DNA from 3 places in the Pectobacterium aroidearum genome. Region 1 is predicted to be linked to each of the others. Evidence: predicted binding sites of a transcription regulator. Region 1 holds the regulator's gene; each other region holds the start of a gene.
The links. Region 1 encodes PhoB, which activates phosphate uptake and scavenging genes when phosphate is short. Its sites were predicted from a motif close to CTGTCATAAAACTGNCNNAT; they were not measured.

Region 1 (3,176 bases):
ACGTAAAGACAAAACGCGAGCCCAAACCATCTTCACTCATGATTTCCAGACGGGAATCGTGGTGGCTGAGCGCATGCTTAACGATCGCCAGCCCCAGGCCACTGCCGCCCGTCTGTCGTGAACGCGCCTTATCGACCCGATAAAAGCGCTCAGTCAGGCGCGGCAAATGCTCGGCCGCAATGCCCGGCCCGTTATCGCTGACCTGAAATTGCGCCCCCTGCGGGATCTTCTGCCAGCAGACTTCGATACGCGTTCCCGCTGGCGTATGGTTGATCGCGTTATACACCAGATTGGATACCGCGCTGCGCAGCTGTTCTTCATTACCAAACACGCGAAGATTTTCGTTCACACGAAAGACGATCTCATGGCGCCCCTGACTCAGGGTCTGCGCTTCACGCTGCAACACACGCAGCATCAATGGAATATCGACTTTTTCATTCAAATCGATCGCCGTCGCCGCTTCAATACGGGACAAGGTCAGCAGTTGTTTGACCAGCCCGTCCATACGCCGGGTCTGTTCCTGCATGGTATTCAGCGCTTTTCCGCGCAGCGCCGCATCCAACGTTTCTTCCTGCATCATTTCCAGATAGCCCTGCAACACCGTCAGCGGCGTACGCAGTTCATGGCTCACATTGGCAAAGAAGTTACGTCTGGCGCCTTCGAGCTGGTGCATCTGCGTAATATCACGCACGACCATCAATAGCTGCCCTTCGGAATAAGGCATCACGCGGAATTCAACATGGTGGGAATTATTCAGCTGCAACGTGAGAGGACGGCTAAAATCTTGCCCTTTCATGTAATTCGTGAATTCGGGGTAACGTAGTAAGTTGAGGATATTCTGACCGTTATCCTCCGGCCAGCGGAAATTGAGCAAGTGCTGCGCAAGATGGTTACACCAGAAGATGGTTCCTTCTTCGGTGGTGATCACCACCGCATCCGGCAAGGATTCAGCCCCGCTGCGAAAGCGTTTGATCAGGAGCGCCAGTTCACGGCGTCGGCGCCGGTTACGCAGTTGCATCTGGTAAAGCCCGTAAAACAGCGGCTCCCAGCTCCAACGACCGGGCGGTGGCGTCATGCTGCGGTCAACCCACAGCCAATAAGAAAGTTTCAGCTGGTTATAAAAATTCCAGCAGAGTAAGCCTAATACGGCGACCAGCAGAAACCAGGGCAGATAGCCAAAAATCAGCCCCAGTAACAACGCGGGCAAACAAAAAAAAGCCAGCTCCAATGCCAGCCTTTTCCAGGATAAACGTTCTAGCACGTTAATATTTCTCCGGTTACGATCACCTCAGTAACGCGTTGAAAAACGGTAGCCCGTTCCCCGAACGGTTTGCACCATTTTATCATGTCCGCTGGTTTCCAGCGCTTTACGCAGTCGACGAATATGGACGTCGACAGTACGATCCTCAACATAAACGTTAGTGCCCCAAACGTGATTCAGCAACTGTTCCCGGCTATAAACACGTTCAGGATGCGTCATAAAGAAATGCAGCAGTTTAAATTCCGTCGGCCCCATATCCAGCGCATGTTCTTCCGTCGTCACGCGATGGGAAGAAGGATCAAGGCTCAGGCCACGCATTTCAATGACTTCTTCCACCGCCATCGGTGAAATACGGCGCATCACGGCTTTGATTCGCGCCACTAATTCTTTGGGTGAAAACGGCTTGGTAATGTAATCATCCGCGCCCACTTCAAGGCCGCGTACACGGTCTTCTTCTTCACCGCGTGCGGTCAACATCATCACCGGAATATCACGCGTCAGTGCCTCACGCTTCATATGCTTGATGAATTGCAGGCCCGAACCTCCTGGCAGCATCCAGTCCAATAACACCAGTTCTGGGAACGGCTCCGACAGTTGCGTGACCGCACTGTCATAATCTTCGGCTTCAACTGGCTGATAACCATTTTGTTCCAGTACAAAGCAGACCATTTCACGAATTGGTGCTTCATCTTCCACGACTAATATGCGTTTTGCCATTGTTAATCCTGTCGTTAATCATCGTCGCTGTTAGCAAGCGAAAGGCATTATGCGTCAGTTTTATGACAGATTTATGAAAAACACACGGCCCTCTGCGCGCAATGTTACAACGCATACATCCGATTTTTCGAGCCGCTTTCCAAACTCAGGATTCCAACGCGACAGCCGACATCCCGGCTATATATAATCATCGCATTACGATGACAGAGCACCCTTCCCTATAATGACAACGTCATCCACCGCCACGCGGCATGAATATCGAGAGAACACGATGCGCATTATCCACACCGCCGATTGGCATTTAGGACAATATTTTTATACCAAAAGCCGCGCGGCTGAACATCAGGCTTTTCTTCACTGGCTCATCGCTCAGGTGGAGCAGCATCAGGTCGATGCCATTATCGTCGCAGGCGATATTTTTGATAACGGTTCTCCCCCGAGCTATGCCCGGGAAATGTATTATAGCTTCGTAGTAGAACTACAGCGTACAGGCTGCCAGCTCATCATTCTCGGTGGAAACCATGATTCCGTCGCGATGTTAAATGAATCCCGTGATTTGCTGGCCTGCCTGAACACGCGCGTGATTGCCTGCGCCAGCGACGATCCCGCCCAACAGGTGCTCCTGCTGGAAAACCGCCAGCAGCAGCCCGGCGCCCTGCTCTGTGCCATTCCCTTTTTACGCCCGCGCGATGTATTGACCAGCAAAGCCGGACAGTCCGGTGATGAAAAACAGCTGGCGCTACAGGAAGCCATTACGGCGCACTACCAGCAGTGTTACAAACTGGCTTGCCAAAAGCGCGATGAACTCGGCCTGCCGCTGCCGATTATTGCCACCGGGCACCTGACGACAATTGGTGCCACCGCCTCCGAATCCGTGCGCGATATCTATATTGGTACGCTCGATGCGTTCCCTGCTCAGGCTTTTCCCCCTGCGGATTATATCGCGCTCGGCCATATTCATCGCCCGCAGCGCGTGACTCAAAGTGAGCATATCCGCTACAGCGGTTCGCCTATTCCGCTAAGTTTTGACGAACTCAACAGTGAGAAATCTGTTTGTCTGGTCAGTTTTACACCAGACGCGTCACCGCCAATTCCCCCGCAGATAAATACGCTGCCTATTCCCATCACCCAACCGATGCAGCTGATTAAAGGCAGTCTGAGTGACATTGAACGACAGCTGTCCGCGTTCCAGCACTAT
Region 2 (3,176 bases), 1.3 Mb from region 1:
CGGCACCGCGTTGGCTTCCATGGTTTTGGAGGACAGCGCGCGGGTGTCAACGCCGCCGATGGTCACTTCGGCAGTGCGGTAGCCCTCCGTGCCGTTTGGTTGTACGCGCCACTGTTGCAGGCTCTGTTCCATCTGTGTTTGCTGTGCGCTGTTGAGCTGTTTCAATGTGACGTCCGGCAGTTGTCCTAACGCTTGCAGACATTCAACCAGTCGTTTAGGCAGCCACTGCGCCAGCGTGTTTTTCAGACTTTGGTTTGGGTGAGCGATGCGTTCGTCATTAATGAGCTGGGTGAGATCGCGGTCGGGCAGCAGATTGATGGTGACGAATTCCCCGGCCTGCCAGTAGCTGGAGATCTGCAAAATAGCAGGGCCAGAGAGCCCACGGTGCGTGAACAGAATGTTTTCACGGAACGTCACGCCGTTTTCTGCGGTGACAACGGTAGGCACAGAGACGCCGGAGAGCGTTTGCAGCTGTTCGAGCAGCTGCTTATGCAATGTGAAAGGCACTAACGCGGCGCGAGTGGGGAGCACGTTGATATCGAACTGTGCAGCAAGCTGGTAGCCGAACGGCGTCGCGCCCAGGCCCGGCATCGACAGGCCGCCGCAGGCAACAACCAGCGATGCGCTTTGGAATGATGTGCCGTTGTTTAGCTGGATGGTGAATAGATCGTCTGATTTTTCTACCGAGGTGACTTCACTACGCAGACGGAGAGTGACGTTAGCTCGTTCGCACTCTGTTACCAGCATGTCAACGATTTGCTGTGCGGAATCATCGCAGAATAGCTGGCCGAGCGTTTTCTCGTGGTAAGCGATGCGATGGCTGTTGACCAGACTGATGAAATCCCATTGGGTATAACGCGCTAGTGCCGATTTGCAAAAGTGAGGATTGTGAGACAGGTACGCCGCGGGTTCTGCATACATATTGGTAAAGTTGCAGCGACCGCCGCCGGACATCAATATTTTCCGGCCAGCCTTCTTGCCGTTATCGAGCAATAGCACACGCAGTCCGCGTTGTCCCGCCTGTGCTGCGCAAAACATGCCTGCTGCACCGGCACCGATGATGACAGCGTCAAACTGTTCCACAATGCATTTCTCCGATGAGTGAATAGATTTTCTTGGATGGCCGCAAGCATAAGCCACGGGGCGGCAAATTGTAGTGTTGGTTTTTGTTCGATACCAGCGTAACAATTTGCGTATTTTAGTAATAATATATAATTATTTGATTTTTATTGATTAAGTGATTTCTCCGTCGATCCCCATCACATATTAAGTCAAAAAAATGTCATATTTTGCTTTTCCCGACCCCTGCTTGTCGCCGATAATGCGCCGCGTTCATGACCACTAAATGGCCTAACGTTTATGCTACATTTATTTGCCGGACTGGATTACTACACCGGCCTGATGTTGATATTGGCTTTGTTGTTTGTACTCATGTATGAAGCCATTAACGGTTTTCACGATACTGCGAATGCCGTTGCCACTGTTATTTATACCCGCGCTATGCGCGCAGAGTTTGCCGTTGTTATGGCGGGTATCTTTAACTTCTTTGGTGTACTGCTGGGCGGCCTGAGCGTAGCCTATGCGATTGTTCACCTTCTCCCCACGGATTTACTGCTGAACGTGAGTTCGGCGCACGGCTTGGCAATGGTGTTTTCCATGCTGCTGGCCGCCATTATCTGGAACCTGGGTACCTGGTATTTCGGTATTCCTGCCTCCAGTTCTCACACGCTGATCGGTTCCATTATCGGTATTGGTTTGACCAACGCGCTGTTGACGAATACTTCCGTCGTGGATGCGTTGAACGTGCCGAAAATGATCAGCATTTTCCTGTCGCTGTTGCTATCGCCGATTGTGGGGATGGTGGTTGCGGGTCTGATGCTGCTGGTGCTGCGTCGGTTCTGGAACAACAGTAAAAAGCGTAAACGTGTGCACCTGACGCCTGTCGATCGCGAGAAGCAGGATGGCAAACGCAAGCCGCCATTCTGGACGCGTACCGCGCTGATTCTATCGGCGATTGGGGTGAGCTTCTCTCACGGGGCAAACGACGGTCAGAAAGGTATCGGTTTGATTATGCTGGTACTGATTGGCGTCGCGCCAGCCGGATTCATTGTCAACATGAACGCATCTGGCTATGACATCAGTCGTACCCGCGATGCCGTTGTCAATTTGCAGGAATATTACAAGCAGCACGGCGACGCATTGACGCACGTTATCGATCTGTCTCCGCCTGTGATTCCTGCACCGGAAAACACGATTCCCGGCAATGGCCAGAAAGAATTTCACTGTGACAGTTCACGCGTGATGATTGCGATTGAGCGTACACAGGGCCTGCTGAATAACCTGAAAAGTTACGACCAGTTGAACCCTGACGATCGTAGCAGAGTGCGTCGCCTGCTGATGTGTATCTCGGATACGATGGATCGGGTGATCAAGCTGCCAGAAACGTCGGGTGAAGATAAACGCTACCTGAGCAATCTGCGTAAAGACATGCTGCAGACAGTTGAGTATGCGCCTCTCTGGATTATCGTCGCTGTCGCACTGGCGCTGTCTCTAGGCACAATGGTGGGCTGGAAACGCGTAGCTGTGACCATCGGCGAGAAGATTGGTAAGAAAGGCATGACCTATGCACAGGGCGTTTCGGCGCAGGTGACGGCGGCTCTGTCGATTGGCGTTGCCAGCTACACCGGTATGCCAGTTTCCACCACGCACGTATTGTCCTCGGCGGTTGCCGGGACGATGATTGCTGACGGTGGTGGCGTACAGGGTAAAACGATAAGAAGTATCCTGCTGGCCTGGGTGCTGACGTTGCCTATCTCGATGCTGATGTCCGGGACGCTGTACTGGCTGGCATTGAAGCTGATTTAACTGCGGTCATTCATCACGCATAAAAAACGTAGGGAACGTTTTTCAACGCCGCTTGCGGCGGCCCACAGGGGGACGGACAAGGATGTTCGTCATAAAAAAAGGCGATTCTGTGGGGAATCGCCTTTTTACTTTTTATCGACGTTCATGGTGTTAATACCAGAGAGTGTGTAAGTACCAATAATTATATAAGTACGATGTTTTAATACCATATCATCATGGCAATCAGGCTGATGACAATAAGGCCACATAGGGCGGTCGTGAGCAGGAATTGTCCCCGCACCCGCTCGCAGCGGCGAATAAACTCAGGGTCG
Region 3 (3,176 bases), 1.4 Mb from region 1:
CAGTACAATGCGCCAGATCACTTCCCACGTCGTACAGCCGATGCCATAAGCGGACTCTTTCATCATGACTGGCGTTTGCTCAAACACATCACGCATGACCGCTGCAATGTACGGGATAATCATGATGGCAAGAATGACGCCAGCAGCCAGAATACCGATTCCGAACGCCGGGCCGGAGAACAGTGCGCCAACAATAGGAATGCCGGACAGGACGTTGCCTACCGGCTGTTGGAAGTATTCGGCAAACAGCGGAGCGAAAATGAACAGCCCCCACATGCCGTAAACAATACTCGGTATGGCCGCCAGCAATTCAATCGCCACGCCAAGCGGACGCTTCAGCCATGCGGGTGCCAGTTCGGTGAGAAATAACGCAATCCCGAAGCTAATCGGGATGGCAATAATCAGTGCGATCAGTGAGGTCACGACGGTTCCGTAAATCGGCACCAGTGCACCAAACTGCTCTGCGGGCGCATCCCACTCTTTCGTCCACAAGAAGGCAAAACCGAACTTCTCGATGCTAGGCCAGGACGCCACAATCAGGGAAACAATGATGCCTCCCAATAGCAGTAGCGTGACCAGCGCCGCCAGTTTTACCAGCGTGCTGAAGAGGATATCGCCATATTTTCCCGGGGCTTTGATAGTTGGCTTGTACTCCGCCATACGTCTCTCTTCTCGTTTTAACTGCATTTAATAAGCTATTGAAGGCAGAGAGGTTGCTATCACCTCTCCGCCCCGATACGACTTGTTATTCCACTACCGTATTTCCAGCACCTGACAACCTCATCACGCTCTGGTTATCAACCTGTCGATACAATAATTAATACTGTGCTTTACCGCTGCTGTCTTTTACCTGAGTTTTCCAGGCAGCACGGATTTGCTCAACCACTTCTTTAGGCAGAGTGGCGTAATCCAGCGCTTCTGCTTGCTCGCCGCCTTTCTTGAACGCCCAGTCGAAGAATTTCAACACTTCAGCGCCCTGTTCAGGTTTTTCCTGTTTGGTATGAACCAGGATGAACGTCGTTGAGGTGATCGGCCATGCATCAGCGCCTTTCTGGTTAGTCAGATCCTGAGCAAAAGACTTGCTCCAATCGATCTCTTTAGCCGCATTGCTGAAGCTTGTACCAGTTGGGCTAACCGCTTTGCCATCGGCAGAAATCAGTTTGGTGTAAGCCAGGTTGTTCTGCTTGGCATACGCATATTCTACGTAACCGATAGAACCAGGCAGACGCTGTACGAACGCTGCGATACCGTCGTTACCTTTACCGCCCAGACCGGTTGGCCAGTTCACAGTAGAACCTGCACCAATCTTCTCTTTCCACTCTGGGTTCACTTTCGCCAGGTAGCTGGTGAACACGAAAGACGTACCAGAACCGTCAGCACGACGAACAACAGCGATATCCTGATCCGGCAGCTTGGCATTCGGGTTCAGTTTGGTGATCGCCGGGTCGTTCCATTTTTTGATGTTGCCCAGGTAGATATCACCCAGTGTTTTACCATCCAGCGTCAGTTCGCCAGATTTGATACCAGGAATGTTCACTGCCAGTACCACGCCACCGATAACGGTAGGGAACTGGAATAAACCATCCTGTGCTAATTTGTCGTCAGCCAGCGGCGCATCAGAAGCACCGAAATCTACAGTTTTAGCGATAATCTGTTTTACACCGCCAGAAGAACCGATTCCTTGATAGTTAACTTTATTGCCGGTTTCTTTTTGATAAGAGTCAGCCCATTTGGCATAAACAGGCGCAGGGAATGTCGCACCGGCACCGGTGAGGTTAGCAGCAGCAAAAGCAGAGAATGCCGTCAGAGAAAAGGTTGCCGCAACAACACTGGCAAGAGTGGTACGCATCAGTTTCATAATCCCTCCTGTGGGATAATCGACGTGTCGACGTGGAGTCGTTATCAATCAGAGTTATCAAATCAGAGTGTAGTTCGCAGGAGGAAAAATAGGACAATTTGGTGACAGTAAAATGTACGCAATATGACAGTTTTATGACAATGAGAAAGGGCGCGGGAAAATTCAGGTACCACCAGCCAGAACACGCGTCCTGACTGGTTCCGGAGATCGGTCAGTGAGTCTGACTATGACTAAGTAATTTATAAATGGTATCAGGCTTATAGCTATCGCCTTGATAATAAATCGCCCAATCAGTTACCCTTGATATATCAACAGAATACACACCACCTTCCTGCATATCCTCAACGTAGAACGGATGATTGATTAATGTTCCCGTCACTACCGTGTCGTGGATTGCTTCGGGTATAAACCACATATGTTCACGCTCTTCGCCTTCTTCACCATGAGGAATGCCAAACTTCACCATGAAACGCCATTCACTCTCGACAGGCTTCGGTGATTTTTTTAACAGCTTAGCTAAAAAACCCTGCTTAGCCGGTTCATCACTCACATGGTAGTTTTCAAACATATTGACGAAATAGCGCCAGCGCAGCTGCGCTTTACGCGACATTTCCGCCGTCTCCGCATTGGTACGCCAGAACATGATGGCATTCTGCTCATCAAACCCTTTAAAGAACGTTTGCAGTACCGGATTTTCTTCGTTGGTACGAAACAGCATACAGGAAGGTTCCTGATGCACATCATCCCGATCGGCACGATCGCCCAGAAACACACCCTCCGGTGTCCCTTCCAGATCGTAGCGCATCTCTTCCAGAGGCCGCAGTTGGTCAATCGGCGTGGATTGATTCACATGCCGCAGCCCTTCTTCAAACGGTAATGCCACCAGATATTCATAGCCGCTGTCCGTTTGCCCGCACAGAATCGGCTCGTTAAAGGTAATTTGCTGATTTTGAATGGCATTATTGACAAAACTTCTGAATAAATCCGGGATGCCGTAATACGAACTCAGCGTCTCTGGAATGACAAGTTCCGCTTCCGTCAGCCCGCATCGCGCCAAACCATGCGAGTGAAACCAGAATGTTGTTGGTGGATCGTTTTCGGTGTCGTACACGGCATGAATGGTATACAACGATTCAATTTCCGGCAGAACATCATCCTCTAGCTGAAAATTCAGCCATTCGCGGGTAAACACGTTACCAGCGGCAGAAATATCGATCCCCAGGAGAAAATCCGGTACCACGGCGCTTAATAAACGAAGCTGATGAACGTAGTCTTCCAGCGGATTTGACCCAAAAAGACACTCGACCATCACTTCCTG

Region 2: the regulator PhoB is predicted to act here: its motif matches at 1,269-1,288, upstream of pitA (inorganic phosphate transporter PitA).
Region 3: the regulator PhoB is predicted to act here: its motif matches at 1,980-1,999, upstream of pstS (phosphate ABC transporter substrate-binding protein PstS).

The regions. Positions count from the first base shown of each region.
Region 1 is NZ_CP166097.1:3,882,338-3,885,513, forward strand. Features, by position in the region: gene phoR (phosphate regulon sensor histidine kinase PhoR) at 1-1,261, opposite strand, end outside; gene phoB (phosphate response regulator transcription factor PhoB) at 1,289-1,978, opposite strand; gene sbcD (exonuclease subunit SbcD) at 2,250-3,176, shown strand, end outside.
Region 2 is NZ_CP166097.1:5,150,666-5,153,841, reverse strand. Features, by position in the region: gene AB8809_RS23250 (NAD(P)/FAD-dependent oxidoreductase) at 1-1,083, opposite strand, end outside; gene pitA (inorganic phosphate transporter PitA) at 1,360-2,865, shown strand; gene uspB (universal stress protein UspB) at 3,065-3,176, opposite strand, start outside.
Region 3 is NZ_CP166097.1:5,243,157-5,246,332, reverse strand. Features, by position in the region: gene pstC (phosphate ABC transporter permease PstC) at 1-660, opposite strand, end outside; gene pstS (phosphate ABC transporter substrate-binding protein PstS) at 818-1,858, opposite strand; gene AB8809_RS23615 (DUF4026 domain-containing protein) at 2,070-3,176, opposite strand, start outside.